DNA from 2 places in the Marinomonas sp. G8-14 genome. Region 1 is predicted to be linked to the other one. Evidence: riboswitches for the same ligand, from Rfam matches in the RefSeq annotation. Region 1 holds a riboswitch; the other holds the start of a gene.
The links. A riboswitch is a leader RNA that binds a small molecule or an ion and turns the genes downstream of it on or off. The one in region 1 is predicted to bind FMN.
Positions count from the first base shown of each region.

Region 1 (16,153 bases):
CGCTTGAAGCGGTCGTATGTTCCCATTCCTGGCTTCATCATTTTTGATAAGGTGCCTTGCTCTGAGTGCTCTGGGGCAATTTTTAGTAAGCCGCCCACATGGTGAGTGACAAGCTCACGAACGTACTCAGGATCTTCTACAGCAAGGTCATAACGTAAGCCTGAAGCGATAGACACAGTATGAATGCCTTCAACTGCACGAGTTTTACGATACAGTTGCGTCGTTGGACTATGGTCGGTATTCAAGTTGGAGCAAATGGTCGGGTAAACACAAGACAGTTTACGGCACGACGCTTGTACTTCATCGTCGTTACAGTTTAGTGTGTACATGTTGGAGGTTGGTCCACCAAGGTCAGAAATGTGGCCTGTGAAGCCTGGCACCTTATCCTTGATGTCTTCAATTTCCTTCAAGATGGACTCGTGTGAGCGAGATTGAATGACTCGTCCTTCATGTTCGGTAATCGAACAAAAAGTACAGCCACCAAAACAGCCACGCATGATATTGATCGATGTCTTAATCATATCATAAGCCGGAATGCGGGCTTTTTTGTATTTCGGATGCGGCACACGCGCATAAGGCAAATCAAACACGCCGTCCATTTCAGGTGTTTCTAATGGAATCGGTGGTGGATTAACCCAAATTTCTTTTTTGCCATGTTTTTGAATCAACGCCCGAGCATTATGTGGGTTTGACTCAAGATGCAAGATACGAGAGGTGTGCGCGTACAAAACGGGATCTTTGGATACTTTTTCAAAAGACGGTAAACGAATATACGTTTTTTCAGGATCGAGCTTTTCACCGCGACGCAGCGGTGCAGGAATCACACGGATTGGCATGACATCGGACTCGTCTTCATCCTTAGTCTGACATTTCCCTTCTGGAATGTATTCGTAAGGGCTGTAGATCTGATCGACTTTGCCTGGCCAATCAACACGCGTGGAGTCAATTTCAGTGTAGCCGCCAGGAGGCGCATTACGAACAATAGTTGTGCCGCGAATGTCTGTGAGTTCGTCAAGCGTTTTACCCATGGCCATTTGATGGGTAACTTCAATCATAGCCCGTTCAGCGTTGCCGTAAAGCAAAATATCCGCAGTAGAGTCGATTAATACTGAGCGGCGCACTTCATCGCTCCAGTAATCGTATTGAGCAATGCGTCGCAGGCTGGCCTCAATGCCACCAATCATCACAGGGACATCATGAAAGGCTTCTTTACAGCGCTGAGAGTAGACAATAACCGCGCGGTCAGGACGTTTTCCACTAACGCCGTACGGCGTATAAGCATCGTCGTTGCGTACTTTTAAGTCGGCGGTGTAGCGGTTGATCAAGGAGTCCATGTTGCCAGCGGTAACGCCAAAATACAGATTAGGGCGACCAAGGCGCATAAAGTCTTGCGTATTGCGCCAATCAGGCTGATCAATAATGCCGACACGATAACCTTGCGCTTCTAATAAGCGGCCCAATACCGCCATGCCAAAACTTGGGTGATCCACGTAAGCATCACCGGAGACAATAATCACATCGCAGCTGTCCCAACCAAGGGCATCCATTTCCTCTCTGGTGGTCGGAAGAAAGGGGGAAACACCGTAACACTCGGCCCAATACAATGGGTAAGAAAAGAGATGCTTGGCGGTTTTATGTCGTTTGATCATTATCTACTCTTGGTATCGGGCGTAATGGCGATGACTATCGTGCTGCAATTACAAGGATACATGGATTATCGGTGAAAAATTGTGCTGTATTATCCCAGAAAAAACCTAGGGTAGACAGCCTAATCTAGGTCTATTAGGGCTTATATTATTTAAGGTTGAATACGCCACACGCTTTCCTCAAATATATTGTGTCCTTCCTCTTTATACTGCGGATTTGTCAGAGCTAAGTTTTCAGAGGCGATTTTTTGAATTTGATTTCCCCAGAGGGACACAACACTATCATCATTGACAGAAAATGGTGGTCCTTGTTTGTCGCCATCATAGTGTAATGAGACTAACAATAAGCTGGCAGTGGAGGATAAGCGTTGAAGAGTATGTGAGACATACTCAGTGCGTTTGGAATCTGGCATAGCGATCATCGCGGCACGATCGTAGCAGGCATTAAATTCGGTTTCGTTGAATAAAAAGTAATCGCCTTCAACAATACGCAATGGCAAGCCGTTGACAGTATGAATTTTTAATTCGCCTTGTTGATAGGTTTCATAGGATAAGTCATTATCACCTAGAAATTGAATTACTGCTAAGGAAGACAGTTCAACGCCCGTAACCCAATAGCCTTGTTCCGCCAACCAGATCATATCATTGGACTTGCCACATAAAGGCACAAGAACGCTACTGCCTTTTGGTAATATGGGCCAAAACTCAATTAGTTTAGGATTAACACCTTCTTGGTGAAAGCCGATACGTCCCGTTTTCCATCGATCTAACCAAAATTCATTTGTAATCACGGTAACCTCGTTAAATTAGGCTTGTTTATGTTCGGTGTGTATTGTATTTGTCTTATTTTCGCTGAACAATTGATAATGCCAAAAGCCATTATAGACGGCAAAATGGTTTTTTACGGACTATTTAGTGTATTTTACCTATATATTATTGCCGTTTTTCGCATGGAGTTTTTATGTCTTTAGACCAGGCGCCAGATCATATCAAGTTGGCTGTTGATCTTATTGCATTATTGGAAAGTCACGATATTGAGTCCCAGAGTCGCCGTAGGTGCGCTGACCATTGCGCTGCAAGATTTCCAGCAAAAACTTGCACAAACAGATGAAAAATCCAACGTGCTTGGTGAAGTAGACCAGGATAGAGCAAAATAGTTTCTCTGTTTCTTGACGGCAATGAGATAGGAGACTGGGGAAAGCCATGCTTAATGGGATAAAAATAAGAAGGAGAGAGGGTATGGAGTTAATCGCAACGTTAGCCACGGTTTTTGTCGCATTTTTGCATTTCTACATCATGTATATTGAGATGTTTCTTTGGGATACGCCTAAAGGCATGAAGATTTTTGGATTGAAGCCAGACTTTGCCAAAGCAAGTAAGGTGATGGCAGCGAATCAGGGACTTTACAATGGCTTTCTTGCTGTGGGCCTGCTGTGGAGCTTGTGGCTTGGTGACGGGGGATCGCACGTAACGATTTTCTTTTTACTCTGTGTGGTTGTCGCTGGCGTGTATGGTGCCATTACCTCAAGCAAGAAGATTTTGTTTGTACAAGGTTTACCAGGTTTGATGGCATTAATTGCTGTGTTATTAACGGGCTAAAAGCCACCATACAATGTACATAATTGGTTATAATGTGTGTAAATTTTCATTATAAAGAGTTTTATTTTGCACACACTCGATCAACTTAACCGTGGAGAGCTGAAAGGCGTTGTCCGCTTGCAGCTATCCGATAATTTAACGACTTTCCCTGAGGCTATTTTCGATCTTGCTGATAGTTTAGAAATTTTAGATTTGTCGAATAATAAGCTAAGTGAGTTACCCGCAGACCTGTCGCGTCTCAAAAAACTTCGTATACTTTTTTGCTCGAATAATCGTTTCACTCACTTGCCAAAGGTTCTAGGGCAATGTGAAAACTTGGAAATGATTGGCTTTAAAAGCAACCAAATTATGACCGTGTCTTCTGATTCATTGCCTATACTGACTCGTTGGTTAATTCTTACCGATAACAAAATCGATTCTCTTCCGGAGGATTTTGGAAAGTTAGTTCGTCTACAGAAGCTGGCTTTAGCAGGGAATCGTTTAACAGCATTGCCTGATTCCATTGCTCATTGTCGTAAATTAGAGTTGATTCGTTTGTCGGCAAATAAGCTGGCGGCTTTTCCTGATGTTTTATTAACGCTACCTCGTTTGGCTTGGTTAGCATTTTCTGGTAATCCATTTTGTGCTGCACGTGATCCCCATAATGAATTTAAGACAGTGCAATTTCGAGACTTAGAATTACATCAGGTTTTAGGGCAGGGCGCATCTGGGGTTATTTCCCTCGCGACATGGCGAGAAAACCCCTTTCATTTTTCAGACTCTGTGGCAGTAAAAGTATTTAAAGGCGAGGTGACCAGTGACGGTTTTCCGCAGGATGAACTGGATGCATGCTTAGCGGTAGGGAATCATCCTAATCTTGTTCAGCCTTTGGCAAAAGTAACAGAGGAAGACTGTGCTGCGCTGGTGATGGAATTGATTCCAGCTCATTACACGAATCTAGGCCAGCCACCCAGTCTTGCTTCTTGTACACGGGATACTTTTGCCTTAGATCAGCGGTTTTCGATTGATAAAATCGCTCGTATTGTGGAGCAAGTGGATCAATTGGTAGCACATTTTTGCGAGAAAAAAGTCAGCCATGGTGACCTTTATGCCCACAATGCTCTGATCAACGAAGAGGGCCACGTGTTGTTTGGTGACTTTGGTGCGGCATCAAAATATGCCAACTTGTCGTTACAACAGCAACAAGGAATAGAGCGAATAGAGCGACGGGCGTTAGGTTTTTTTATTGATGATTTGTTGGGGTTATGTATTGAGGCTGATAAGAATAGTGATCTTTATATATCGCTGAAATCTCATGCTTTTTCTTAGTAGGGTTTACAGTTAAAACAAAAAAACGCCTCGTATCTCATGAGATACGAGGCGTTTAACGATTCTGTTGATCGTAAGAGTAAACGCTTATCGCATTTGTTTGGCTTTCTCAGTCAAGCGAATAGTCTGATCGCAAGCGTTCGCCAGCTCAATCCCCTTCTTAATAAAGTGACGGCTGAAGTAGTTTTTGTGTTCGTCGTGCTCATGGAAGTTATGTGGCGTCAGTACTGCGGTAAGAACCGGTACTTCCGTTTCCAATTGAACTTGCATCAAGGCGTTGCAAATAGTTGAGGCAACAAAATCATGGCGATAAATGCCGCCATCCACAACCAATGCTGTGCCTGCAATCGCGGAATATTGTCCGCTTTTTGCGAGCAGTTTTGCTTGTAGTGGGATTTCGTAGCCACCAGGCACGGGAATAATGTCAATTAACGACGCATCGTAACCACGAGAAACAAGTTCTTTAGTGAAGCCTTCCACGCAATTGAGCACGATTTCAGTGTGCCAAGAAGCATGAAGAATAGCGATACGTTTTGTTGCTGGAGTGAATTCAATATTCGTTGAGTCTCTGATTCATTTTATAATCCTAAATATTTAAGGTGAATCAGGGCGAACGGGCAGGCAAATACACCATGTTTAAATGGCATACCTTTGTTGGGCACCGCAAAAAATACGGTACTCTAATAGGTTTTGTCTGACGCGCTCTCTATCATCCGGACTATGACCGTCGGCTCTGGAATTACACCAGATCTGCTGACCCTAAAAGAAAAACTTCTTAAAGGCGCTCGCGGGCTTAGATTGTTGTTTAAACTTTTTAGTTTAAACAAAGTCTTTACCGCCGGTGGGGAATTTCACCCCGCCCCGAGAACGAAGTCGGATACATCCGACCAAGGAAATATACTCGTTTTTGTCACTTGCTGTCAAAGTCTCAAGTCGGCTCAATTGTGGTGATTTTGTGACAACGCTTTTGTTCATCAATAAATAAAAGAGCGGATTGGTGGAAGTAACCACCTCCATCAATGTGGCGGGTCTTATTTTCTGGCTAGAGATCGAATGGAGTGTTAAAATTTAAGCTACTTAGCCATCACTCAGACAAATAAGTGGACTGGAACAAGTGGTTCTAGAATGGAGTCTCGACAATGCGTATAAAAAAAATAGCCTTACAAAATACCTTAGTGATTTTTTCTTTTTTGGGTTTGGTAGCCTGCAGTTCCGTTAAGACGACTAATGTCTCTGACGATGACATGTATGAAGCTGAAAATACCATACAAACTAATTCTGCTGTTTATAACTGCAATGGAAAACCATTAGCCATTCTTTTTCACGCTGATCAAGCTCAACTGTCTTGGCAGAAAAAAGAGTATCAGTTAACCCAAGCCGTGAGTGCCTCCGGCGCTTCTTACTTGGGTGAGGGGGTATCTTTTTGGATTCATAGTGATGAAGCGCAACTTGAACTTCGCAGCATGAAAAAGTTCCAGTGTCAGCTTGTGCGCATTGAGTCTTAATTTTTTCCTGAAAAGCGTTCATTTGAAATAGTGGTGTTTTCATCCCGTCAGATTTGCAATCCGTGTACAATAGTCTTATTCGCGCCTTGTGGCGCATGATTAGATTGTAGAGAGTGCATGAGCAAGTTATTTGTAATGGGCATGGGCGCGGTGATTTAGGTCTGGTGGCTCCCAATGCCACGAAAGCGTTAGCGGTCTGCAGTGATTGGGTTGCATATGGTTATTATCTGGACTTGTTGGGTGAGCTTAGCGCCGGAAAAACCTTCCATGACTTGCCTCTAGGCGAAGAAATTGGTCGTGCCCGTTTGGCTTTAGATTTGGCTGCGCAAGGCAAAAATACCGCGCTGATTTCCAGTGGTGATATTGGCATTTATGCCATGGCGACTTTGGTATTTGAGTTGCTGGATATGCAATTACAAGGCAAAGAAAATCACCCTGAGTGGCTAAATGTCGATATTGAAGTTATCCCTGGTATTTCCGCCATGCAAGCCGGCGCTAGCCGAGTTGGTGCCATGCTGGGTCACGATTTCTGTACTATTTCACTGTCCGATTTATTAACACCATGGGAAACCATTGATAAGCGTCTTCATGCCTGTGGTGCTGGTGACTTTGTGGTTTCCTTTTATAATCCCGTGTCAAAAAAACGCGATTGGCAATTAAACCACGCTCGTGATGTTTTATTGCAATACCGTCCAGCCAGCACCCCTGTTATGATTGGCCGTCAATTAACCCGTCCGGAAGAAGAAATCACCTTTACGACGCTTGGTGAATTAGATGCCAAAAACGTGGATATGTTTACCATGGTTAGCGTCGGTAATTCTGACACCAAACACATTGTGAATGGTGAAAAACATTGGATTTACACCCCGCGTGGCTATTCTAAAAAGCTTTAGTTTTTATGGTGTTTGCTCTGTATAAAAAAGTGATAAGGGAAAATAAATGAAGGTTTACTTTATTGGTGCAGGTCCTGGCGATCCAGAGTTGATGACAGTGAAAGCCGTCAAAACCATGGAACGCTGCCCGATAGTTCTTTATGCAGGCTCTTTGATTCCCCCACAAGTGATTGACAGTGTGCGTGGTTCTGCGGAAGCGATATACGATACCGCCGAGATGAATCTGGATGAAACCACCGCCGTTATCGAAAAGGCGGCACAAGAAGGCAAGGACGTTGCTCGTCTGCAATCTGGTGATCCGGCGTTATACGGTGCAATTGGTGAACAAATTCGCCGTTTAGAAGTCTTAGGTATTGATTACGAAGTGATTCCAGGTGTCAGTGCTGTTGCCGCCTCGGCCGCGTTATTACGCAAAGAGTTGACCTTATCAGGCGTGTCACAAACAGTGATCATGACACGCTATGAAGGCAAAACGCCTTTTCCAGAAAGAGAGCGTTTGCCAGCGTTGGCGCAAAGTGGCGCGACGTTAGCGATTCATCTTGGTATTACGCGTATTCATAAAATTGTTGAAGAGCTGATTCCACACTATGGTGAGGACTGTCCTGTTGCGGTGTGTTATCGCACCAGCTGGCCAGATCAAGATTATGTGGTGGGCATTTTAGCGGACATTGTCGCCAAAGTAAGAGAGAAAAAATTCACTCGTACCAGTTTGATACTGGTCGGGAAGGTGTTAGACACAGAAGATTTTGCGGATTCCTATTTGTACGATAAAGGACAAGCGCACATTTTTCGTAAGATACATAAGCCTAAAAATACCTAACTTAAATATATTATCCCTAAAAGTAAGAAAGGATGAATCATGCAATTGAATAAAATTCCTACCACAATTGTGACTGGCTTTTTGGGCAGTGGTAAAACCACTTTATTATCCAATGTGCTAAAGCAAGCCGCAGGCAAACGTATAGCGGTGATCGTCAATGAATTTGGCGAATTAGATATTGATTCGGATCTATTGCGAGCATGTCCATTAGATTGTCCTGAAGGGGAAGAGGGCGAACAGACGTCACAGCGCAGTGACGACGGCTTTTATGAACTGGCTAACGGTTGTATTTGTTGCACGGTAGAAGAAGAGTTCTTGCCTGTTATGCAGCAGCTTGTGGCACGCCGTGGTGATATTGACCACATCTTGATTGAAACCAGTGGGCTGGCTCTACCAAAACCGTTAGTACAGGCATTTAATTGGCCGGGGATAAAAGAGTATTGCACTGTGGATGCAGTGATTACTGTGGTGGATGGCGCTGCAGTTGCAGCAGGTCGTTTTGCCCATGATGAAGACAAGGTGCAAGCACAACGTTTAGCGGATGAAAGTTTGGATCATGATCCAAGCTTGCAAGAATTATTAGATGATCAGCTAAGTGCCGCCGATCTGGTTGTGGTCAGTAAAAACGACTTGCTCAATGACGAAGAGCGCGCCCGTGTTCAAGCCATTATTGCCCATGAAGTGCCAAGCACGGTCAAAACCGTTTATATCGAAAATGGTGAGGCGGCATTGGATGTTTTGTTAGGCATTGATGCAGCAACAGAAAGCCGAATCGATGAGGTACATAACCATCATGATCATCATCACGCTCATGGTGCGCATCATGACCATGCTCACGATCATTTCGATTCTTTTGTCGTGACATTAGGTGAAGTGCAGTCTGATCTTTTGCAAGACACCCTGACTCAACTGGTTGAAGAACATAATATCTTTCGTGTGAAAGGCTTTGCTGCAGTACACGGTAAGCCAATGCGTCAAGTATTTCAGGTCGTGGGAACACGTTTGGATCGTTATTTTGACCGCTTATGGCAACCAGAAGAAGTGCGTAAAACCCAGTTAGTGTTCATCGGTAAAGGTATTCATAAAGAGCAGATAGAAGGCGTTTTGCATGATGCCCTGAGTGCTTGATCACGGCTACTGCACTTGCCAATACTTTGTTAAAAATAGACTCGAATTGCTCATTTATAACTATAAACTCCGCTTTCTCGTCTATTTTTGCCTCGTCTTGGCTTCGCTCGTAACGCCGTGAATAAATATCGAATAACTGAATAACTAGATTGATTTAGTGAAAAACAATTGGAGAAAGAGTGCACTTATTAGCAGCCAAACCGGGTGGCTTTGTTGACGACGAAGGGATTGTCGATCTTGGGCAAACTCCTGCAGAGCCTCGTCATTCTGGCCGCAGCGGATAGTGTGCTTGGTGCGCTGGGCAGTGCGCTTGATCAGATCATTGCTTTTTATGGCACCGATGATGGATGGGACATCACGCGATTACCGAGTGTTCGTCTCGCCAATTGGATGCAGCTGATTAAGCCTGCCGCTTTCGACTTGTATGAACATAAAGTGCTTGATCACGCTAAGGTTGTCGTCGTTTCTCTACTTGGCGGGGAGCACTATTGGACGTATGGTTTTCAGCGTTTGCAGGAGTGGGCACAAGCCAAAGCGGGGCGAACTTTAATTTTTGTTCCCGGTGATGAGGCCCATGATCCTTCTCTCACCTATGCTTCTAATGCCAGTCCAGAAGACTGTCACCGAGTGTGGCGCTACTTGCGTGAAAGTGGGCAAATAAACGCTCAGCAGTTGTTCTATTTTCTCGCAGAGCGTTACTTTGGAAAGCCTTTTTCTTGGCAAGAGCCAGCCCCTTTGCCCAGTGCGCTAATCTATCATGCAGGTTATTCGACGGGGTTTGCTCAGTGGCAGAGCCACTATTCAGAGTCATTAGCAGAAGCTCGTCCTGTCGCTATTCTGGCGTTTTATCGTTCTCATTTACAGAGCGGTAACACTGCTATGTTTGATGGTCTGATTGAGATTTTAGAGCAAGAAGGGCTGGTACCATTGGTCGTGGCGGTGAGTTCACTAAAAGATGATGTGTCGGTGGGCCTGATCGAATCATTAGTGGAGCGCACCCAAGCCAAGGTGATTTTAAATACCACGGGCTTCGCGGCGAATCGAGTAGGGAGTCCTGATTTAGCCTCTGAGCCGACAGATTTTCAGTCGGCTTTTGCGTCGCCGATTCCCGTGTTGCAGTTAATCCTTTCTGGCAGCACTGAAGAGGATTGGCAAGCACAGACCCAAGGTTTACGCAGTCGTGATGTGGCCATGCAAATTGTCTTACCAGAAATGGATGGACGTATTATTACTCGCGCGTTGAGTTTTAAGGCTTCGAGTCATTATAACGACATTGCTCAAGTCGATTTAGTTCGCTACGAGTTGCATGAAGAACGTGCGCGTTTTGTGGCTCAGCTGGCTAAACGTTTTGCCATTTTAGCCAGTAAACCCAACCATCAAAAACGCATCGCTTTTGTGTTAGCCAATTACCCAACTAAAGATGGCCGTATCGGTAATGGCGTAGGCTTGGACACACCTGCGTCCTCGGTAAATTTATTAAAAGCTTTAGAAGCTGCTGGTTATCCTATCGACAATATTCCTGAGCATGGCAATGCCTTGATCGAAGAATTACTCGGTGCGGTTACCAACAACCCCAGCACCTTGCATGAACGTGGTTGCTGGCAAAGCCTCGCCTTGGAAGAGTATTTAGAATATTTTTATCAGCTGCCGCTGGAATGCCAAAACGCTGTTTGGGGGCGCTGGGTACCTCCAGAAGAGGATCACAAATGCCGCGAGCAAAACGGTCAACGTCGTATGATGTTGGCAGGGATTCGCTTAGGGGAAACCTTTGTGGGGATTCAGCCCGCTCGCGGTTTTAACTTAGATCTCGCCGCGAATTATCATGATCCAGACTTGATTCCGCCGCACAGCTATTTGGCGTTTTATTTTTGGTTGCGCCATGTGTATCAGGTGGATGCTTTTGTTCATGTGGGCAAACATGGCAATCTTGAATGGTTGCCTGGCAAAGGTACCGCTTTATCGGCGTCTTGCTGGCCAGATATTGCTCTTGGCCCGATGCCACATTTTTATCCTTTTATTGTCAACGATCCTGGGGAAGGTGCGCAGGCTAAGCGCCGCACGCAAGCGGTGATTATTGATCATCTTATGCCACCCATGACTCGCGCTGAAACCTATGGCGACATGGCTGAGCTAGAAAATCTTGTGGATGAATACTACCAAGCCATGGGCATGGATGTGCGCCGCGAAACCTGGCTGCGTGGGCAAATTCTTGAAAAAGTTCAATCCACACATTTGCTTGAAGAGTTGACAGGAGTGCAGGCGGATAACGCAGAATCTGTGCTGGAAGGCCTAGACACCTATTTGTGTGAGATAAAAGAAGCACAAATTCGTCACGGTTTGCATCGACTAGGAGAGCTGCCAGAGGACGATAAACTCGCTGATACGCTGGTGGCTTTATTGCGTCTGCCACGTGGTAGCGAAATTACCAGTCAAGGTATTTTACATGCGTTAGTCAAAGATCTGTCGTTAGAGCAAGATGACTTTGATCCTATGAAAAGTGAGCGAATGCCTTGGTTAGGGGATAAACCCGAACGTTTGTTGTCGGTCAGCGAACTGGCTTGGCGTACCCATGCGGATACTAAAGAGCGTTTAGAGTTATTAGCCAAATCGTTGGTGTTGAGCCATGTTATTGGTGACGATTCTACAGACGAGTTAGCTGTAACATTGCCTCAAACAGCGACTTTATTGGCGCACAGTAAAAAATGTTTATTCGTTGCCTTACAACAAAGTGCTCACGATGAAATTCAAGCTTTGCTGATTGGTTTGGCGGGCGGTTTTATTCCTCCTGGCCCAAGTGGTGCACCGACTCGTGGACGACTGGATACTTTGCCAACAGGGCGCAACTTTTTTCCGTCGATAATCGTGCTATTCCGTCTCCCGCTGCTTGGGCGATAGGTCAGCAATCGGCAGATGCTCTGATCCAGCGTCATTTACAAGAGCATGGTGATTATCCGGAAAACCTTGGTTTGTCTGTATGGGGAACGGCGACTATGCGAACGGGCGGTGATGATATTGCCCAAGCGTTTGCTTTGATGGGTGTGCGTCCGATTTGGGCGCCAGGGTCAAATCGTGTGACGGATTTTGAGATCCTTTCTTGCATGCAATTAGGTCGGCCACGGGTGGACGTGACCTTGCGTGTTTCTGGTTTTTTCCGCGATGCGTTTGCCAATGTTATGCGGCTCTATGATGCAGCCGTGCAAGCCATTGCGGCCTATCAAGAACCCGGTACAGGCAATGTGATTCGCGCCAATGTGGAGGCGCGTAAAAGTAAATTACTTGCTCAAGGCATGAATGAAGCTGTGGCGAATCGCCAAGCGACTTATCGTGTATTCGGTAGTAAACCTGGGGCTTATGGCGCGGGGTTGCAAGGTCTTATTGATGAGCGTTGTTGGGACACCAAAGCGGACCTTGCCGAAGCCTATGTGAACTGGGGCGGTTATGCTTATGGCTCTTATAACGATAACGCTGATTATGATGGTGTTAAGAATAATGGAGAAGGCGTTGAAGCAAAAGCGGCGTTTATTGAGCGCTTGTCACAACTGGATGCAGTGGTGCAAAACCAAGACAATCGTGAGCATGATATTCTCGATTCAGATGATTATTATCAGTTCCAAGGCGGCATGACGAATGCGGTCACTGAGTTTAGTGGTCAAGCACCGAGCGTTTATCATAGTGACCATTCCAATCCGAGTTCGCCAAAAATTCGCACTTTAAAAGAAGAGCTGAATCGTGTGGTGCGTTCGCGAGTATTGAATCCTAAATGGATCGAAGCCATGCAGACCCATGGTTACAAAGGGGCGTTTGAAATGACCGCCACGGTGGATTATTTATTTGCTTACGATGCGACCACCGATCTGGTAGCGGATTATCAATACGAGCAGGTGACGGATAGATTGTTGCTTGACCCAGACAATCAGGCCTTTATGCGCGATAATAATCCTCATGCACTCGAAGAAATGGGTGAACGCTTATTAGAAGCCATACAGCGTGGCATGTGGCAAAATGCCGATGCGCATCGAGAAAAAATTCAATCCTTGTTGCTTGATTTAGATCAGCAACAAGAACAACGTCAGTGATCTTGGGCAGAAGATCGCTTGTAACCTGGCTGGTAGTGTCTACACTCACTATCAGCTAAGACGATTCAAAGTAGAGAGAAATAATGAGCAATAAAGAACAGGCCAAAAAGGGCATTATGATTTGTGGTCACGGCAGTCGCGATAAAGACGCAGAGCGCGAATTTGGTCTTGTGGCGAAAGGGCTTAAAGAGCGTTTCCCTGACTTGCCTGTCGAGTATGGATTTTTAGAATTTTCAGCACCGAATATTCACATGGGCTTAGACAGTCTCGTTAGCCAAGGTGTGGAAGAGATTTATGCCGTCCCTGGTATGTTATTCGCCGCAACGCATGCGAAAAATGATATACCCTCCGTCTTGACTACCTATGAAGAAAAACATCCGGGTCTTCATATCACTTATGGTCGTGAATTGGGGTTGCAAGATGACATGATCGAAGCGTTTCAAGCGCGTATCTATGAATCATTGGGCCTTGATCCCGATCATCCACCAAAAAACCTATACGACACTCTATTGGTGGTGGTTGGTCGCGGTACCTCTGATACCTCCGCCAATGCTGAAGCCGCAAAGTTAACGCGTATTGTTAATGAAAACATGGGATTTGGTTGGGCAGATACTGTCTATTCTGGTGTGACTTACCCGTCTGTTGGCGTGGGCCTTGAAAAGCTTATGAAGCTTGGCTTTAAACGCATTGTTGTCGCGCCCTATTTCTTATTTACTGGTCGCCTGATCAAGCGTATTCAAGGTTATGTTGACAAGGTGGCGCAAGAAAATCCAGAAGTAACTTTCGTTCAAACGCCTTATTTGAATGATCATCCTCGTGTTATTGATGCCTTTCAAAACCGCGTGGAAGAAATTATGCAGGGCGAATTGCAGACAGGGGAAGAAACGCTAATGAACTCCTTCAAGCGCCGTCTTGCTGCAGGCGAAGTGGATGTGCATCATCACCATGCCGAATTTGTCGATCCGCAGGACGACACGCAAGGCTTGTCTGAGTTTGATCTAAAGCACGCGGTTATTTCAATGGGGGAAGTGCCCAGTATTAGTGTGTTGAAAAATCACACTCACGACCATGGTCACGGTCATAGCCATTCTCATGGTCATAGCCATTCTCATGGGCATAGTCATTCCCATGGTCACTCCCACGATCATAGTCATGGACACTCGCACGGTGTGTACAAGCACATTGGCCACCCAATGGGACCGCGAACCATGATTGGCGAGGGGGTTTGTTGCTGCTTTATGAGCCAGTTTACCGATGAGATCTTGGAAGAAGAGAAAGACAGAATCGACGGTGATTGCACCAAAACGGCGTTTGCTCACCGTTGAGTTCTCTGAGTACTTCACTGAGTTTTCTGAGCGATAATGGCAATCTAAATACGAAAAAGCCAGCTGGCTAGCTGGCTTTTTTTTGTGCGCTAATTGAGCATGTTTTATTTTTTGGCTAGGGCATCAGCCAATGCTTTTTTCATGTCTTCTAGATTGTTAGTCAGTGTGCTGATTTTTTCTTCTAGTAAAACGGAATAGTTTTTCTGATCTTTTAGTTCCTTACGAAGCTGTTGTTGTGCTTGAATGGACGCTTCTTGACCTTTTAGGTTGGTCTCTATAAAGCTAACCAATTCTTTGCCTTGCGCTTCAAAAGCGAGGTCTCTACGGTCGTCAGCATTAAGCGCATTGCTGATGGAAAGTAACACTTTTTCATAGCCGACAATGTAGTCTTCATAATCTTTTGGTTGAATAGTCTTTAGCTTTTTAACGGCTTGGGTGATCTGTTTTGCTCGATTCACTGCGAACATAACGTTTTCACCTTGGCGTTTGATGTCGTCTATTGCTCTTGGCTGTGTTGCAGCAAAAGCCGTTGCTGCCGTCAGTGCTGTCATGGCTTGAGAAAGTGATTTAGGCGCATGCTGAGTCGCGTCTGTTTTCATCAGCTTATCTAGCGCATTTTTGGCATCAGTAAGGTAAATAGCCGTCACCGTTTTTACTTCAAGTGCACGCATCTTAGCGACAAGTGCTGGTTGGGCGCTTACAGCCGCTTGAGCTTTATTATTCGCGATCTGGTCAACAAGTTTTTTAAGGTTGTCTTCCAGTTCTTGCGCGGCGCCAGGGAAGTATTGTTTCGCATTTAGGGTTTTGAGCTGAGCACGATAATCAAAGGCTTCTGGTAAGGTTGATTGCGCCTTGGTTTTTAGGTTAACCGCGTTGGTCATGTGCTCGTTAAATGTTTTGATGGCGCTATTTGCGGTCTCAAGATAGGTGGTTGAACCAAAAAAGCTTGTGCTAGTGTTTGCTTTAGATGGATCAAATTCAAATTTAGAATAGTTCTCTTTTGCTTCAGCTAAAGCCTTTTTCGCTTGCTCTATATCTTGAGTGGCGAACCAAGGCAGTTCGTTTTCTGTGCCTTTTGCCAAGCTTTTGTCTGCATTATCGATGGCTTGCTTGAGTTCATTGATCTGAATGATGGTTTGCGAATATTTTGCGTCTGCGGCCAAATTGGCAGCGGAATCAGGATTTGATGCACAACCGGCAAGTGTTAATGAAATTACAGCCGTGATAGCTGCAATTTTGAGTTGCTGTTTCATTATGGAAGTTCCTTTGAGAGAGAATCTCAGATGGGTGGATTTTGGCGTATTGTATGGGCTTTATTGAGATTACGTAAGTAGAGGCGAGAGAAATAAAATGGGTATTTATAAGAATAAATATCAGCGCTCCTCTTGCTAGAAAAGCGCCGATATGAATGAGATTATTAGAGGGTAAAAGGGCGGTCGCCGTTTTCGTCTTTAATGCGAGTTGGCAAGCCCATCTCGTTTAACAAACCTAGGAAAGGTTTAGGATCCAGCTGCTCAACGTTACGCATTTCTTTTGCATCCCACGTGCCGTTTGCAACAAGAATGGCGGCGGCAACAGGAGGAACACCAGCCGTATAAGAGATGCCTTGGCTACCGACTTCGTTATAAGCGTCTTTATGGTCGGCAACATTGTAGATAAAGATCTCTTTGTCCTGACCGTCTTTTTTCCCTTTGATCACGTCACCAATGCACGTTTTGCCTGTGTAAGCTGGGGCAAGTGAAGATGGGTCAGGCAGTACGGCTTTGACCACTTTAAGAGGAACCACTTCTAGGCCTTCTGCCGTTGTAACAGGTTGTTCAGAGAGTAAACCTAAATTTTTAAGTATCGTGAAG
Region 1 covers NZ_CM147891.1:39,440-55,592, forward strand. The annotation lists gene AC0L6V_RS00215 (YgiQ family radical SAM protein) at 1-1,649, opposite strand, end outside; gene AC0L6V_RS00220 (class I SAM-dependent methyltransferase) at 1,799-2,437, opposite strand; partial or broken gene AC0L6V_RS00225 (DUF2496 domain-containing protein) at 2,608-2,655, shown strand; gene AC0L6V_RS00230 (hypothetical protein) at 2,681-2,803, shown strand; gene AC0L6V_RS00235 (DUF1304 domain-containing protein) at 2,886-3,245, shown strand; gene AC0L6V_RS00240 (leucine-rich repeat-containing protein kinase family protein) at 3,312-4,553, shown strand; gene AC0L6V_RS00245 (6,7-dimethyl-8-ribityllumazine synthase) at 4,641-5,126, opposite strand; FMN riboswitch at 5,251-5,426, opposite strand; gene AC0L6V_RS00250 (MliC family protein) at 5,693-6,058, shown strand; partial or broken gene cobJ (precorrin-3B C(17)-methyltransferase) at 6,176-6,951, shown strand; gene cobM (precorrin-4 C(11)-methyltransferase) at 6,998-7,771, shown strand; gene cobW (cobalamin biosynthesis protein CobW) at 7,811-8,899, shown strand; partial or broken gene cobN (cobaltochelatase subunit CobN) at 9,079-12,975, shown strand; gene AC0L6V_RS00275 (sirohydrochlorin chelatase) at 13,059-14,300, shown strand; gene AC0L6V_RS00280 (hypothetical protein) at 14,405-15,553, opposite strand; gene AC0L6V_RS00285 (saccharopine dehydrogenase family protein) at 15,718-16,153, opposite strand, start outside.

Region 2 (16,153 bases), 1.0 Mb from region 1:
TGGCAAAAGCTTTTTGAAGGTTTATGCGCATTGTTAAGCACCTAATGTGTTTGATAACGCTTCTTACAATAGGGATTCGCCAGTAAATACATAGGCTTAAAAGCTCATTGCCATCAAGCTTCCTTGTTGATGACAAAAACTGTTCATTTTTTACGGAGAGGAATAAAAAAAGGGCGAATGGCTGTTCTGCCTGTCGCCCTTTAAGTTATGTTTCGTTGCGTTTATTCTGTTACGAGGAGCCTCTACTCCGTCGTCATTGTACTCAACCTTGGCCTTAAAGCCTTTTGTGAGTACTTGTTCAAATTTTCCACGCCAGTATTTAGCTTGAATGAGAGGGATACGATCACCGACCTGTGGTTTAGCGAGTGCATCAATGACCAAGGTGCCCCCTTGAATCATGGCGGTATTTTTTACGGTGAGAGCGGGTACGTTAACTTGGTCTAGATGGATGGTTAGCATGCCGCTTTGCTGTTGCAAGTTGTTCACATTCAGCCCGCTAGTGATTAACAAAACCCCGTTCTCTATAAAGACATCTCCAGAACCAAACGCAGTACGTGATTGCGCCTCTAGTACCCCTGCTTTTAAATGCGTTCCGCCGCTGTAGCTATTGTTGCCTGTTAGGGTTAACCAGCCCGTGCCTTGCTTGGTTAATAAGCCTTTGCCACTGATATCGTTACGCCACCAATCATGGGCATTAAATCGACCTTTATCAGCGTCCATGGTCACCGTGACATCCCCAAGGAAGGCGCCATATCCATCCGCTGCGGTGACATAATCTAATCGCCCCCACCCGTTTGACTCGTCTAGCACTGGGTAGCCGGAATCAATCGAGGTGGTGTACAACACCGCACGGCGTTGTTCAGCTGTTAAATAAGGCTGGCGTGTTTCCAGTAGTACTTCAGCACCTTTTGGTACGACAGGCGCTTGTCCGGCTTTACTCTTGTCTTGAGTAAAGCCATAGGTCATACGGAAACGATACAGAGCTTTGTTGCTATCGTGATCAGCCCAACGATCTGAAGAATCTTGCTGGTGCGCGAGATCGTAAAGCGAATCCCCAGCGGACATTTGGGAAAAATATTCGCCCGTATTCTCATAGGCGGCTTCTTTTAGCGCCGTGTTTTTCTCGTTAAGAAGAGCGGCTGCAGCCACCGCTTGCGATTGAATGCGACCACCAATCACATCGAATGGCGAATGCATACCCGCCACAATACGACTTTCACCCAGCTCAGAGCCGCGCGTCACCATTTCTGCAAAGCGTTCTGGAAAAGCATAAGCATACGCCCAAGCTGCTAAGTAACCTGCATTGGTGTGACCGCTTGGGAAAGCGCCATCTTTACGGCGGCCATCCTCTGCTTTACGGCGTTGGTATTTTAGAGAAGGAACAATAGACACGTTTGTATCGTACAGTTCGAAGGTTTTCCCGCCTAAGCTCTCTGTGTCGGGTTTGCCATCGTGATTAGCGTCCAGCGGAATCACTTGCCCTTCATCGTTCATACGCCAAGGGCGAGGAGACGAGAAGGTGTATTTTGCTGGTGAAGTAGAGGCTGAACTTTCACGAAGCAAATGTACCAAGTCAACGACCTTGCCTAATTCAGAAGAAGACAAACCTTTTGCTTTATCATCATCTCCACCTTCGGAATAATCCAGCGTCGCGTTGGCGTCAAAATAAGCGGGATCGGAAGATGCTCTAGTGACATCGTTAACAGTATGCAGTGGTACATTCGAATGTGCTTGAGCACCTTTTATATAGGCGTTAGTCAGTGGACCAAAGCCGTCAATCACACTAAAATTCTTGTCTCGACGATCATCTAAATAAGCATCCAATGTTTGTTGATACGTCCGATTATTCGTGACTTTTACTACATAGGCGATGTTTTCTTGCCATGCTATTGGGTTAATAATTTTGACGTTGCTAAAATCTGCAGGGCCTTTACTGTTGGCACTGCCGTTTGCCCATTGTTCGTCTCCTAGCGTCCATATTTGGTTAAATCCAGACAGCAGGGTAAGAATGGGGTTATAGTCGGGGTCGTATTTATGTTCGTTACCGTTGTTTTCAATATTGTCCACAGCTGGTAGAGGAAACGAAACCTTGGGTGTAGGTACGACTTGTTCATAACCTACTCCCGTTGGTTTATCTGCACCCTGCCTAATGGCGCAGGCGGTTAAAAATGATACTGTGATGAGGGCAAGTGTTAGGGGTTTAAGAACCGGATATGACGAGTGTGTCTTAGTTTTCATGAACATGAGTATCCATAGGAGTGTTAATAAACATCCTCCCAAGATACTGTTAATTTGTTAATGTTTTGTGACTCACGCTGGATTAACAGGCAAAATCCAGCGTACTTATTTTAGGTTAAGATTCCAATAGCTCGTTTGATTGCGTCTTACGAATTTTACGCACAGAATCAATGATAAGCATGGCTAAGGCTGACCAGATCAAGGTAAACGTAATGAGCTTTTCTGGACTGAGTGGCTCGTCATACAAAAATACCGCTAATATAAACATTCCCGTGGGGCCAATGTATTGGAAAAAGCCTAAGGTTACCAAGCTGACTCGGTTCGCCGCGGCGGCAAAACACATTAATGGCACCATGGTGATAGGTCCCGCTGCAAACAACAACCAATTCACCGTACTGCTGTTTTCAAACATATTGGCGCTAGGAGAATCGCTCATTAGCAAATACGCCAGCGCAAACGGCAGCATAAGCGCGGTCTCAATCGCCATTCCAGTAAAACTGTCCACGGCTACTTTTTTGCGGACTAACCCGTAAATACCAAATGTCAGTGCCAGCGCTAAAGCTACCCAAGGCAAAGAACCAAACTGAATAACTTCAAAAGCGACCGCACAAAAGCACAGACCAACAGCGATCTTACGCGTTCTATCTAACTTGTCTTGGAAAAAAATCATCCCCAATAAAATACTGATGAGCGGATTAATGTAGTAACCCAAGCTGGCGCTTAGCAACATATTGCTTTGTACTGCGCAAATGAAAATCCCCCAGTTAAGACCAATTAACACGGTCGATACCAGCATCGCCAACAGTGCTTTGGGTGAACGCAAAATCCTGATCAAGGCCGCGCCATAGCGCAACGCAACAATCAGTACCAACACAATAACGCAAGACCAAATAATTCGATGAGCCAGCACTTCTTGGGCAGGCACAAACGACATTTCTTTAAAATAGATAGGCGCAATCGCCCATAGAGTAAACGCCGTTAACGCGTAGAAAATGCCGCTTTTTGATGAGGTTTGCATTGAAATAATCCTATTCAATGAATGTTGTTTTTAGGCATAAGAGTGTATAGCAATACTGGTTAAATGGTCAGATTTTTATTGAAAGCTGAATGACTATCTTATGCAACGATTCCAGTGACGGTGAAACAGACAATTTCATTTGCGTACTGATTGAACGTATTGCCTAAGCTGGGGGATGGGTTTAAAGTTAAGCCATTAACTTTACATTAATCGAACTTCGGGGCGGGGTGAAATTCCCCACCGGCGGTAATTTGACGAGATTGAAAAATCTATCAACAGCCCGCGAGCGCCTTGTTTCTTACGTTAAGAAAAGCATCTTAGACATGTCGTTTAAGAAGCAAGGGTCAGCAGATCTGGTGAGACTCCAGAGCCGACGGTTACAGTCCGGATGATAGAAGATCGACCAAGCGTGAGTGCACGAACTTGTCTTCGTGTCTCTGTGCTGCGCCTTTCTGTGTGCAATTCTTGGTATATTCGTTTTCATCACCCCTGTACATCTTATTGATTGGAGAAACCAAAGATGGCAGGCACTTTTTTTATCATGATCGCGTGCTTCACGTGGGCGCTTGATACGTTAATTCGTTATCCCTTGTTGGGTGCGGGTTATTCCACCCTACAAATTGTTTTGATCGAACACCTTACCTTGGTGTTGTTTGTCGCGCCTATGTTGTGGCGTTATCGTCATGTGTATCGCCACATGTCGATCAGTGGCTTTTCGTGCTTGTTTTTCATTGGCGGTATTGGTTCTGCCATGGGTACCTTGGCGTTTACCGAAGCTTTTCACTATTTGAATCCCACGGTGGTGATCTTGCTGCAAAAGCTGCAACCGATCGTGGCAATTTTGTTGGCGTATTGGTTACTGAAAGAACGCATTGAAGGGCAGTTTGTCCGGTGGGCCGCGGTCATTTTGCTGGGCAGCTTTGTGATGATGTGGCCAGATCTACGCCAACTAGGCGATGCCCAATGGCACTATTCAAGTGACACAACAAGCATTATGAAAGGCTATGGTTACACCCTAATAGCGGTGATCGCTTGGGGCGCAGCAACCGTGTGCGGCAAATACTTGTCCCATCAACACATGCCAGCCAACGCGATTATGTCGGGACGTTTTGTAGCTGGCTTATTGGTGTTATTGCCTTTGACGCTGGCCCAATCAGACAGCCTCATTCCCATGACATCCATTGACTTGAGCTTGGCAATTGCTATGGCGCTATTGAGTGGTTTTGTGGGCATGTGGTTCTACTATCAAGGATTGAAAACCGTGCCAGCACAACTTGCCACCTTAGCCGAGTTATCGTTCCCTGTCTTTGCCGCCGTGATCAACTGGTACTTCCTCAACATGGGATTAACCGCCTACCAAATCATCGGCGGCTTGATGCTCATCCTCGGCAACATCGGTTTGCGCATGAAAGAACTGAAAAAAACCGAATTGGCGCCAGTGACTCAGTAGTTTTTAGTTAATTAAAACAGTCTGGTGATTTTTTGAGCATTAGACTGTTTTCAAATCTTTCTCCCACATAGTTAGTTTCCTTTTTTGATTCTGCAAATACCTGCCCCTCTTTGGTGCTTTTTGCTTTAGAATAGCACACATAATTTGTCCGTAAGGTCAGTTTTCTTTTTCTTCATGCGCAGACAGTGTGATTCACACTGTTAAAAGGAATACCGATGTCCAGCTCTTCCTCTACTTCTAATGATTTTTCAATCACCGAGCCAAAAACCCAGTGGCTGAATGTTATCTTGCTGTGGGTGGCGGGTATTTCTGCGGCGATGCAGTTTGCCAAGTTTTCGGTGTCTTTCGATGATTTGCTTGCGCATTATCAAGCCGGTGCAACGTCAACCGGTGCGGCATTGTCTGCGGTTGGTATGGCGGGTTTAATCTTCGGGGTGTCGGCGGGCATGATCGCCAGTCGCGTTGGTTATTTGAAGGTGTTGGTTGGCGCTTTGTTGTTAGGTGGTGGTTTATCTTTGATTCAATCCACTCTGCCGCCTTTTAATCTGTTGTTTGTGACGCGAATGCTGGAAGGCTTTTCGCAATTAGGTGTGGTGGTCGCCGCACCGACGTTGATTGCAAAGTTAAGTGCGCCGCAGCATAAGTCGTTGACCATGGGGATTTGGGGTACCTTCTTTGGGGTCGCCTTTGCTTTATGTGGCTGGGCGGGAAAGAACATTTTAGATCAATACGGTTTGCAGACCTTGTTTCTGAGTCATGGCGTTTTTATTAGTACTATCGGTTTGGTGTTGTTCTTCAAGCTAAGAAAAAATCCGGTCTTGGATTTGGTACCAGTAACGGAAATGCAGGATGGCTTCTTGAGACAGATGATAAAAATTTATCAAAACCCTCGCGCCTTGCTCCCTAGCTGTGTGTTCTTGTTTTACACCTGCACCTTGGTGTCGGTATTGACTTATGTTCCTGGTTTGATTGGTGATTCGACATTGCAGAAATTGATGTTGGTGGTGTTGCCGCTCATTAGTACTGGCGGAACTTTTTTAGCGGGGGCGATTGCGCAATATTTGATGAGGCCGCAACGTGTGGCACTTATGGCGTATTGTGGTGTGGCAGTGAGCGTGGTTGTATTGTCATTAATCAGTGCTTCGCCTGAACTGTTCTGCGTTGTGGTTGGTGTGATGGTGCTGTTTCTTGGTATGGTGCCAGGTTCGGCGTTGGCGATGATTCCCACCCTTGCTCGCAATCCAAGTGAACAAGCACAAGGTTATGGCTTACTTGCCCAGTTTGGTAACATTGGCGCGACGGTTGGGCCACCAACATTTGCGACGGCGATTGCGATTTATGGGCTTTCTGGCTTAGTTATGTTGGTGTTGTGCGTTTGCTGTTTTGGTGTGCTATTTAGTCTCTGGGCTGGGCGTATCAAAGCCACTGTTTAGTGTTTTTCTTGTCTTCTTCGGCTGTGCTGTCTAAGCAGCATAGCCTGTATTCTCGCGCTCTTTCCTAAAAAAATACTGCCAAGTCCTGTAATAATATGGGACTCTTTGGTGTCTAATTCCTTGAGTTACACTTATTTATCACGGTCGAATTGCAAAGCCCTTTCGGAGTACGAATGAAAAAAATTGGATTGCTGGTTTTGATTGCCGCCTTGGTGGTGGGTTTTTTCTATTTTGACTTGAACCAGTGGTTGACGCTGCAAGGGCTAAAATCCGGTCTGGTAACCTTTGAAGCGTGGCGCAGTGACAGCCCAATTTTTGTCAGTGGGGGCTTTTTGCTCTTGTACGTGATTGTGACGGCGTTGTCTTTGCCGGGCGCGGTGATCATGACCTTGGCCGCTGGTGCCTTGTTTGGCTTGCTGTGGGGCACGCTGATTGTGTCGTTTGCCAGTAGCATTGGGGCGACCTTGGCATTTTTGGTGTCGCGTTACTTATTACAAGACGCAGTGCAGTCGCGCTTTGGTGATCGCTTAAAAGCCTTTAACGAAGGCATTGCACGAGACGGTGCCTTTTATTTATTCACCCTTCGTCTTGTGCCTATCTTCCCTTTCTTTTTGATTAATTTGCTGATGGGTTTGACCGCAATTCGTGCTTTGACCTTTTACTGGGTGAGCCAAGTGGGTATGTTCGTTGGTACTGTGGTGTATGTCAATGCGGGCACACAACTGGGGCAACTGGAAAGCTTATCTGGCATTTTATCGCCTTCTTTGTTGCTGTCTTTTGTGTTGTTGGGTGTGTTTCCGCTGATGGCGAAGAAAATTTTGGATGTTATTAAAGCACAACGTGTGTATGCGGGATTTACCAAGCCAAAATCCTTTGATCGTAATTTGATTGTGATTGGAGCAGGGGCCGGCGGCTTAGTAAGTGCTTACATTGCCGCAACGGTGAAAGCCAAAGTGACGCTGGTTGAAGCCCACAAAATGGGTGGCGATTGTTTGAATTATGGTTGTATCCCAAGTAAAGCATTGATCAAGAGTGCGAAAGTCGCCCATCAAATGCGCCATGCTGAAAACTATGGTTTAAACAGCAGCGAGCCGACGTTTTCGTTTAAAAAAGTCATGCAGCGTATTCACGATGTGATCGCAAAGATCGAGCCTCACGACAGCGTTGAGCGTTACAGCAAAATGGGAGTCGATGTCGTACAAGGTTACGCAAAATTGATTGACCCATGGACAGTCGAAATTCAGCTGAACGAAGGCGGCACGCAGCGTTTAACGGCGCGCAGCATTGTCTTGGCAACGGGGGCACGTCCTTTTGTGCCAGATTTACCGGGCTTGGAAGAAGTGGGTTATTACACTAGCGATACTCTGTGGGAAGCGTTTGCCAAGTTAGACGAGCCACCGAAGCGGCTGGTGGTGTTAGGCGGTGGACCAATTGGTTGTGAATTGGCCCAGAGCTTTGCACGCTTGGGGTCTAAGGTGACGCAAATAGAACGCTCGACTCGCATTATGAGACGAGAAGACGAAGATGTGTCGGCTCTGGCACAAGACAGCCTCATTCAAGATGGTGTGATCCTGCTGACCTCCCACAATGCTGTGCGCTGTGAGAAGGAAGGGGGTGTGAAACGTCTGATTGTTGAGCACGAGGGTCAAGAGTCGGTGGTGGAGTTTGATGCGTTGATTTGTGCGGTGGGCCGCGAAGCGCGTCTTGAAGGTTATGGTTTGGAAAACCTTGGCATTGAGACCAAAGGCACGATTGTCACCAACGATTATCTTGAAACCTTATATCCGAATATTTTTGCCGCAGGCGATGTGGCAGGCCCTTATCAATTTACTCATGTGGCGGCGCATCAAGCGTGGTACGCCGCGGTGAATGCCTTGTTTGGTTCGCTGAAAAAATTCCGTGTCGATTACCGAGTGATTCCTTGGACCACTTTTATTGATCCTGAAGTGGCGCGAGTGGGCTTGAGTGAGCAAGACGCCAAAGACAAAGGCATTGCCTATGAAATGGTGCGTTATGAATTAGATGATCTGGATCGAGCCATTGCCGACAGTGCCGCGAAAGGCTTTGTGAAAGTGCTGACGGTGCCGGGTAAGGATAAGATTTTAGGCGTCACTATTGTGGGCGAGCGCGCTGGGGATTTGCTGGCGGAATTTGTGTTGGCGATGAAACATGGCCTTGGCCTGAATAAAGTGCTTGGCACCATTCATACATATCCAACTTGGGCGGAAGCCAATAAATACGCCGCTGGGGAGTGGAAACGCGCTCATGCGCCACAGCGTATTTTGAATTGGCTGGAAAAATACCATACTTGGCGTCGAGGTTAAGCGATGAAAAAACGTCGACTATGGGTTTTGACTCTCTTGAGTTTTACGGTGTTGGGTTTGTTTAGCTCTCTGGCTAGCGCGGCAAATACCTTCGATCATGGTCAATGGGATGCTTTGTTAAAACAGCATGTGCTGCCATTAAATGGGGGTCAAGTCACTCAAGTTGATTATCAAGGTTTTGCTTATGACAAGGTGCCGTTAGAAGGGTATCTGGCTGAGTTATCTCAGGTGACTCAGGTCGAGTTTGATGCTTGGTCTAAAGACGAGCAATTGGCTTTTTTGATCAATGCCTACAATGCGTGGACGGTGGCGTTGATTCTGACCAAGTGGCCTGATTTGGACTCGATCAAAGAACTGGGTCGTTTGTTTAGCTCGCCTTGGAACAAGTCGTTTATTCCGCTATTGGGAGAAACTCGATCTTTGGATGATATCGAACACGTTATGATTCGCGGCTCTGATCGTTATCAAGATCCGCGTATTCATTTTGCTGTGAATTGCGCCAGCATCGGTTGCCCAGCATTGCGCAACCAAGCCTATACTGGACAGCAGTTAGAGGCTCAATTAGAGCAACAAACACTGCTTTTCCTCGAAGATCGCAGTCGAAATCGAATAGAAGGCGGAAAATTAGCGCTTTCCTCGATTTTTAAATGGTATCGAGAAGACTTTGAGAAAGGTTGGAAAGGGTATGATTCACTGGAACAGTTTCTAGTGAACTACGCGGTTTCTTTGTCTCTCAGCCCTGAAGACATAAAGCAGCTCACAGAGAAAAAGATGTCGATCCGCTTTTTAGATTATGACTGGGCGTTGAATAAAACCTTATAAATCCGATCCTGTGAATGGGGAAAAACTCTTCATCATTTCCCAAAAAAGATTCGCCTGGTAACTTTGTGTTTGATGGCGTAAACGAATCATAAAAATAGGCAGCTGATTGTGTGAGGTAAAGTTTTCTACTTCAATTGGTATCAGTTGACCATTATCCAATTCGGCTTGAATGCAATGTTTTGGCATTCGCGCCCAGCCAAGACCGTGTAATAGCATGGCTTTTTTGGCTAAAAAATCATTGACGTACCAACGCTTTCCCGTTGGTAAAATATATCTATGGCCATTTTCTGGCGAATTTTCTGCGGTATTGGTGACCAGTATTTGCGGTACGGCGTACAATGATTGTTGTTTGATTTTGGTGTCATTTGCATTGAGATTGCTGAGTAAACTGGGACTAATCACCGTTATCATGCTGATTTTATTGAGTTGAATAAAAGCATGTCGGTCATCGAGTCCGTATCTTGGGCCAATGGCAATTTCGCATTTATTTTTTGCCAGCTTTTCTTGAATACCATGAAGGTGATCTGTGGTGATGTCTAGGGCGATATCCGGATATTGGTTTTGAAAGGCTTTGATTCTTGTCATGCAATCATCGTCGAGTCCCCATCTGGCTTAAACTAATGTGCAGGGGAGCTTCTGTGCCTTGGGCAAGATCGTGACCTAAGTTTTCCAGTTGCAGTACTTGCGACATGAGCTTTTTACTTTGTTGAAAAAAAGCGTGACCTTCTGTCGTTAATGTTGGGCGATAGCTGTTTCGATCAAATAATTGGATGCCGTATTGTTCTTCTAAGGCTTTTACCGCGGCGCTGATCCCCGGCTGAGTTTTATGGATAGAGTCTGCCGCTGAACGAAAACTTCCCGTTTCGACGACCGCAATAAAGGCTCTTAGTTGATCCAATTTCATAATGTTCACCACATGATCATTAATTCTAATCGTTTTAATAATAAAACGAGATTATTTATTGTTCATTATATGTCTTATGATGGCTCACATAAATGAGGATTATCCTTATCAATGAACAAGGAGAGAATAAGTGGATTCTGCATTTGTTGTGCTATTTTTAGCGGGATTAATAACCGGTTTTTCTAAGTTTTCAGTCGGTGGTATGGGCTTGTTGGTATTGCCTATTGTGATGATCGCCTTTCCAGGCCCTGAAGCTCTGGGAATGATATTACCCTTGTATATCATTACCGATATTTTGGCGGTATGGAGCTATCGATCTAAAATAGCATGGTCAGTGTTGGCGCGTTTTTTACCTTTGGCTTTTTTAGGTGTGCTGGTCGCCAGCCAATTATTGGCTAACATCAATGCCGACCAGTTTGTGAGCTTTTTAGGTTTGATGATTATTGTGATGATCGCTCTGGGCTTGTATCTGGATTTTCGTCCGGCCTCGTTCATGCAAAAACCATGGGCGGCTTACTCCATGGGCTTTTTGGGTGGTATTGTGACTATGATGGCCAACGCGGCTGGTCCCATTTTTAGCTTGTTTTTGCTTGAGCAAAAACTGAGTAAAGAGACGTATGTGAGCACCCGAGCGTGGGCGTTTTTTATCATTAACGTGGTGAAGTTACCCTTTTATATCAGCCTAGGTTTACTAACCCTGGAAACGACACAAGCCAGTTTGTATGCCGTGCCAGGGCTGATGGTCGGTTCATTTATTGGCTATCATTTTTTGAAAAAAGTAAACCCAGTTCAGTTCAAATGGATGATCCGCATTATGTCGATGATTGCGGCCGTGAAGTTGTTTCTGTTTTCGTAGCGCATACAATAGGGCTGTACAAAAACATACAAAAATAGCTGTGTTCCGTCTTGTATTGTCGGCTGATGTTCCATAATAGTCTGTATGGGCAACTACTTTTGTTGGTTATTGTACAGCTAGGCTCAATAGTGGATTTTTGTATGGAAAACAGACCAGAAACTAATATCCAGTTGAAAGATATTTTGGAGATGGCGCCGATTGCTGTCGCTTGGTCGGATATTACCTCAGATCGGATCGATTACATAAATAAGTCGTTTAGCACGCTCTTTGGTTATTCTTTAAAGGACCTTCCTGATCTAAATACATGGTATGACCATGCTTTTCCAGATCCTTATTATTATCAACAGGTTATCGAACCTTGGATACGTCATAATCAAGAAAATGTGCCAGTAGAAGGGCTAAGCACTAGAATGTTTTGCAAGGATGGTTCGGTTAAAAAAGTGAGAATCTCCTTCTCTATCGTTGCCGATAAAAGGTTATGGTATTTCAATGATATAACCGATTATTGGATTGCTGAAAAAAGGTTGCGTGCGCGTAGTGAAATGCTGGAAATGGTGGCGAAAAGTTCTGCATTAACAAACATCCTTGATGTTATTGTGAAACAGATTCAGTACGAAAGTCCGCTCTCTTTATGTAGCGTGCTACTCTTTGATCAAGCCTCACAATGTTTGTTTTTAGGAGCGGCGCCAGATTTTCCTGATTTTTATAATAAAGCGGTTGATGGTATTAAAATTGACCTCAATGTTGGTTCATGCGGTACGGCCGCTTATTTAAAAACGCGTGTCATAGTAGAAGATATTTTCTCTCATCGATATTGGCAAGATTATACGGCGCTGGCGAGAAAAGCGGGTTTAGCTGCATGTTGGTCAGATCCCATTATGTCATCAAAAGGGGAATTGTTAGGGACTTTTGCCATTTATAAACGCATACCCTCTTCTCCCACCCAAAAAGAGCTTGAGTTGATCAATTTTGCCAGTAATCTGGCCAGTATTGCGATTGAAAGTTTTAGAGTCTCGGGAAGAGGCTCGAACGACGGGCTTATTTTGATCATTTGACTGGTTTGGCGAATCGCGGCCATTTTTTTGAGCAATGCGAAAACACTTTGTCTAAAGCGCGTACTGAGAAGACGTCACTTGCTGTTTTAATGATGGATGTTGACCATTTCAAAGGTGTTAACGACGCTTATGGTCATAAAACTGGAGATTTAGTATTGCAAAAATTGGCCGAGATGAGCCTATCTACTTTGAGGAAAGATGACATTATTGCGAGAATAGGTGGAGAAGAGTTTGCAGTTTTGTTGCCAGCGACGGATCAAGACGAAGCTATCCGAGTCGCACAACGATTAAGAGCACGAATAGAAGAGGGTGGTGTGCTGAGTATTGATGGCCACAAAATTTCGTTTACCGTATCGTTAGGGGTGTCTTATTGTAAGCATGATGATTGCTCGACGGTTAATGAATTGCTGAATGCGGCGGATGATGCTCTCTATCAAGCGAAAGCGGCAGGTCGCAATTGTGTCTTTTCACAGTAAAATACATTGAAAAATATATGAGCAAACAAAGTTACTTATGAGTTCGAAGAATTATCTTTCAGGTTACAGTCTCCACGTACAACAACAAGCACAAGCCTTAATTGAGTCAGAAAAATCTGCCCAGTGGTTGTTAAGCAAGTATCCTATCGCTCATAGCTTAGGTGGCGCCAGCGGTTTGTATGATTACGCGTTAGAGATAAAAAATACCTTTATGCGCAGCTCACCTCCGATCAGTAAGGTGATTTACGATGACAAAATTCATGTCATCAACAATGCGCTTGGCCTGCATACTTATGTTTCAAGAATGCAGGGCAATAAGCTCAAAGCCAAGAATGAAATCCGTATATCCTCTCTGTTTCGACAAGTTCCAGAGCCCTTGCTGAGAATGATTTTAGTACATGAGTTGGCTCATCTGAAGGAAAAGGCCCATGACAAAGCGTTTTATAAGCTTTGTTGTTATATGGAGCCTGATTATCATCAGTTAGAGTTCGACCTTCGCCTGTATTTGAGTCATAGAGATCGCTTTGGAGAGCTTTGGCTCTAAACAGTCTGTTTTTCCTTTCTATCAAAATTAACATCCATTATTTTTGCACATTTATTCGATTCCTTGATTTATCTTGGTTGGCACATATCTCACACCCAAAATAATAAAACATTGTTTTATTATTTTGGGTGCATTGGTTTGAAAATGCTTCCAAAATGAAAAGTAAAGGTTTAAATTAAAACCCCTACCTAATAAAAATAAAATGGTGTTTTAAAATGAAGATCAAAATTGTCTCTGCAGCAGTCCTCATTGGACTAACGAGTATGGCGGCTCATGCAACTAGCATAAATATTCGCCATGAATACTTACCTGAGTACGATGGCCAAGATGCGAAGCATGCCGATCGAATAGAAGTGAGCCATCGCTTTGCTAATGGCATCGGTTTTGGCGTAGAAGCTAAGTGGAAAAGCCAAAATGAAGATGCATTTGGTGAGCAGACGGGGAATGGTCAGCAAAGTAATATTAGCTATCAGTACAAGTTGTCTGACACCTTGACGTTAACTCCTCAATACAAGTGGGAGTCTGGTTCGGATAAAGTCGGTCATCAATTTAATTTAAGCCTTGGCTATAAAGTAAACTCAGATTGGTCACTTGGTTTTCGTCATCGGTATCATTATGAGAATGTTGTCGGTAAAGATAACTCTCATTACAACCGTTGGACTTTTTCTGCGGGCTATAAAGGTGTTGAAGATTGGTCTTTTGGTGCCGATCTTGATTATACCTTTAATGAAGAAAAATCTGGTCCAAGATGGAAGGATGAACAGTCCGCTATCTCAGAGGTGAATGTTAAGGCTGAATACACAGGCTTAAAAAATGGTTGGAGTCCTTTTGTAGAGCTGGGCTTTGTGCCTTATAAGTCGGGTGAAAAATACAGTTTTAACGGCTCAGACGTGACAGCCAATGATGAATGGCGCCCACGTTATAGAATTGGGGCGAAGTACAGTTACTAATAGTCAAAGACACTGAAGAAAAACGCTTATCCATGAAGGCATATGAAAGGCCTATTTTTTCTTCCCTTTTAAATATTCCTTTTTGGTCTGAATGAGATGAGCAATACAAAAAACACCTGTTGGTTTATCTACAGGTGTTTTTTGTTTTCATTACGGCTAATAGAAAGGGAGTAACGCTTTGGTAGTGATGGTGACAAGTTGATCAAAAGCTTTGTGAAATCAGTAGAGCTGCGGTATAGCCTTGGGTACGGTTTTTGGCTTTGAACTCCTTGTAGGCGTGGAAAGAGACAAAGGGCAAGCCTGGACGGAAGAAGCTTAGTTCTGGTCCCGCCGCGATTACCGAACCTCGGTTACCATCCACAATGTTGCTACTCGCTGGTGCTTTGTCATCGATTAGCTGTTTGTAAAAGAAACCACCTAGGCCGATAGTCCAATCACTGAAGTGCTGACCTAGAGCAAATTCATGTCGATATTCTGTTCCACTGGTGTAGTTGGTGTCTTTGTTTTCTGTGTTTATGTCTAATTGAAAACTGGATGACACTTCAAGTCCGCCTTCTGTTAAATAGGTGACGTTAAAGGCGGGGGAAATGGTCCAGTGATTGAGCCCCGTAGTAATGGTGTCATCTTTGTCATAGTGACCTGTTGGGATTTGTATTTGCAGCTGAGTGTTGGTCGCCAAATTATCCGCTGGATGCCACTGTAATATATAGGGAATAATCTGAATATCGCCTAGGCCTGAGTCCGATCCGACTACAGCAATATCGGCCTTGGGAACACGACCATCAATCTCCATATCTAGCATCGGGATAACAATACCATAGCCATAATTTGCCCCTTGGAAACGATGCTCTGTCATCTTTATATAAGTTAATGACAGTGATTTTACTGTTTGGGAAAAGTCTTTTAGCTTGTCTTCACCCGTACCGTTTAGATTCTTATCGGCATGATAAATAGAGGATCGTATAGAAAAAGCCCCCATATCGGTTACGGGTGGCATATAGCCAGCGCTAAAACCATAAATGCCAGGTGCCGTGCTCGGAGCACCATTTTCTGTGGCCAATGTTGTCGCTGATGCTATCAAACCAAAACTTATCGTCAGTACTGAAATCAATGCATTGTGATTCATATCTTACTCTCTCTGCTCATTTGTTATTTTTATTGATACATCCAGAGCTAGCATGACAAGTGCCTTTGGCTTATTCATATCCTATTTAGGATAAGCGTGTGTTTTTAATGAAAAGGATTTGTCGTGAATGCACAAGCACGATGTGAATGGACAGAAATGCTGTATTGCCTAGAAATCATTTGGCTATCATTTATTTTTGAGGCTCGTGTATTCTCATTTATTGCACTTTTTATCTTCTGTCGCTTTACCATAAAAATAATGAAATAAGTCGAGAACGGGTCCTCTATTTCAGCCCGAGGGCCATGAAAAAGACAGTGATTGCCAAATAATGACAGCGTGAATGGTAGGTCTTTATTCGTTCTTACGTTGAGGGGGTCGCATGTCTTCTTATTATGTCAATAAACTCTTACCCGAACTTTATCGCTGCGTGGATCATCCTACGCAATGGGTCAAGGTGTTAGATCAATTGCGTGATGACCTGGATGTCAGCAGTGTCGTTGTGCAAGTGTTTGATCGGTCTAATACTGGAGATTTGGTACAAAACTGGGTAATGAGGGATTCATTTTCGTTAGCGAATGCAGCGTTACATGATAAATGGGTGAACAATGCGGATAACCCTCGAATGTACATCGAGACAACGGATAGTTTAACGATTATTAGGGACGAGGAGATTTTTTCTTTGCCGTCACCGACGATTGAGCGTTTTTATGAAAGCTTGAAGCAAGCACGTTTAGGTCATGCCATATCTCTTGAAATAAAATCCCCTAATAACCAATATATTGCGCTTATTGCCCACCGTAAATATGGTGACAAACGAGGCTTTAGCCGATTTTTTGATGAGTGTTTTCAGCACTTAGCGCCACATATTCAGCAAAGTGTTGCGTTGAGTGAGAAGTTTAATCGATTATCTTTGCAAAATGCTCATATTAACCAAGTGGCGAATCACATCAATCTAGG
Region 2 covers NZ_CM147891.1:3,599,246-3,615,398, forward strand. The annotation lists gene AC0L6V_RS18290 (hypothetical protein) at 1-31, opposite strand, end outside; gene AC0L6V_RS18295 (phosphatase PAP2 family protein) at 151-2,238, opposite strand; gene rarD (EamA family transporter RarD) at 2,354-3,256, opposite strand; FMN riboswitch at 3,466-3,660, shown strand; gene AC0L6V_RS18305 (DMT family transporter) at 3,777-4,706, shown strand; gene AC0L6V_RS18310 (MFS transporter) at 4,922-6,139, shown strand; gene AC0L6V_RS18315 (FAD-dependent oxidoreductase) at 6,313-8,463, shown strand; gene AC0L6V_RS18320 (DUF547 domain-containing protein) at 8,467-9,285, shown strand; gene AC0L6V_RS18325 (substrate-binding domain-containing protein) at 9,280-9,870, opposite strand; gene AC0L6V_RS18330 (LysR family transcriptional regulator) at 9,875-10,189, opposite strand; gene AC0L6V_RS18335 (sulfite exporter TauE/SafE family protein) at 10,320-11,045, shown strand; gene AC0L6V_RS18340 (GAF domain-containing protein) at 11,186-12,100, shown strand; gene AC0L6V_RS18345 (GGDEF domain-containing protein) at 12,106-12,576, shown strand; gene AC0L6V_RS18350 (M48 metallopeptidase family protein) at 12,614-13,120, shown strand; gene AC0L6V_RS18355 (oligogalacturonate-specific porin KdgM family protein) at 13,336-14,070, shown strand; gene AC0L6V_RS18360 (SphA family protein) at 14,273-15,196, opposite strand; gene AC0L6V_RS18365 (helix-turn-helix transcriptional regulator) at 15,576-16,153, shown strand, end outside.
Region 2: linked by a shared signal. The riboswitch ahead of AC0L6V_RS18305 (DMT family transporter) and the one ahead of AC0L6V_RS00245 (6,7-dimethyl-8-ribityllumazine synthase) in region 1 are both predicted to bind FMN.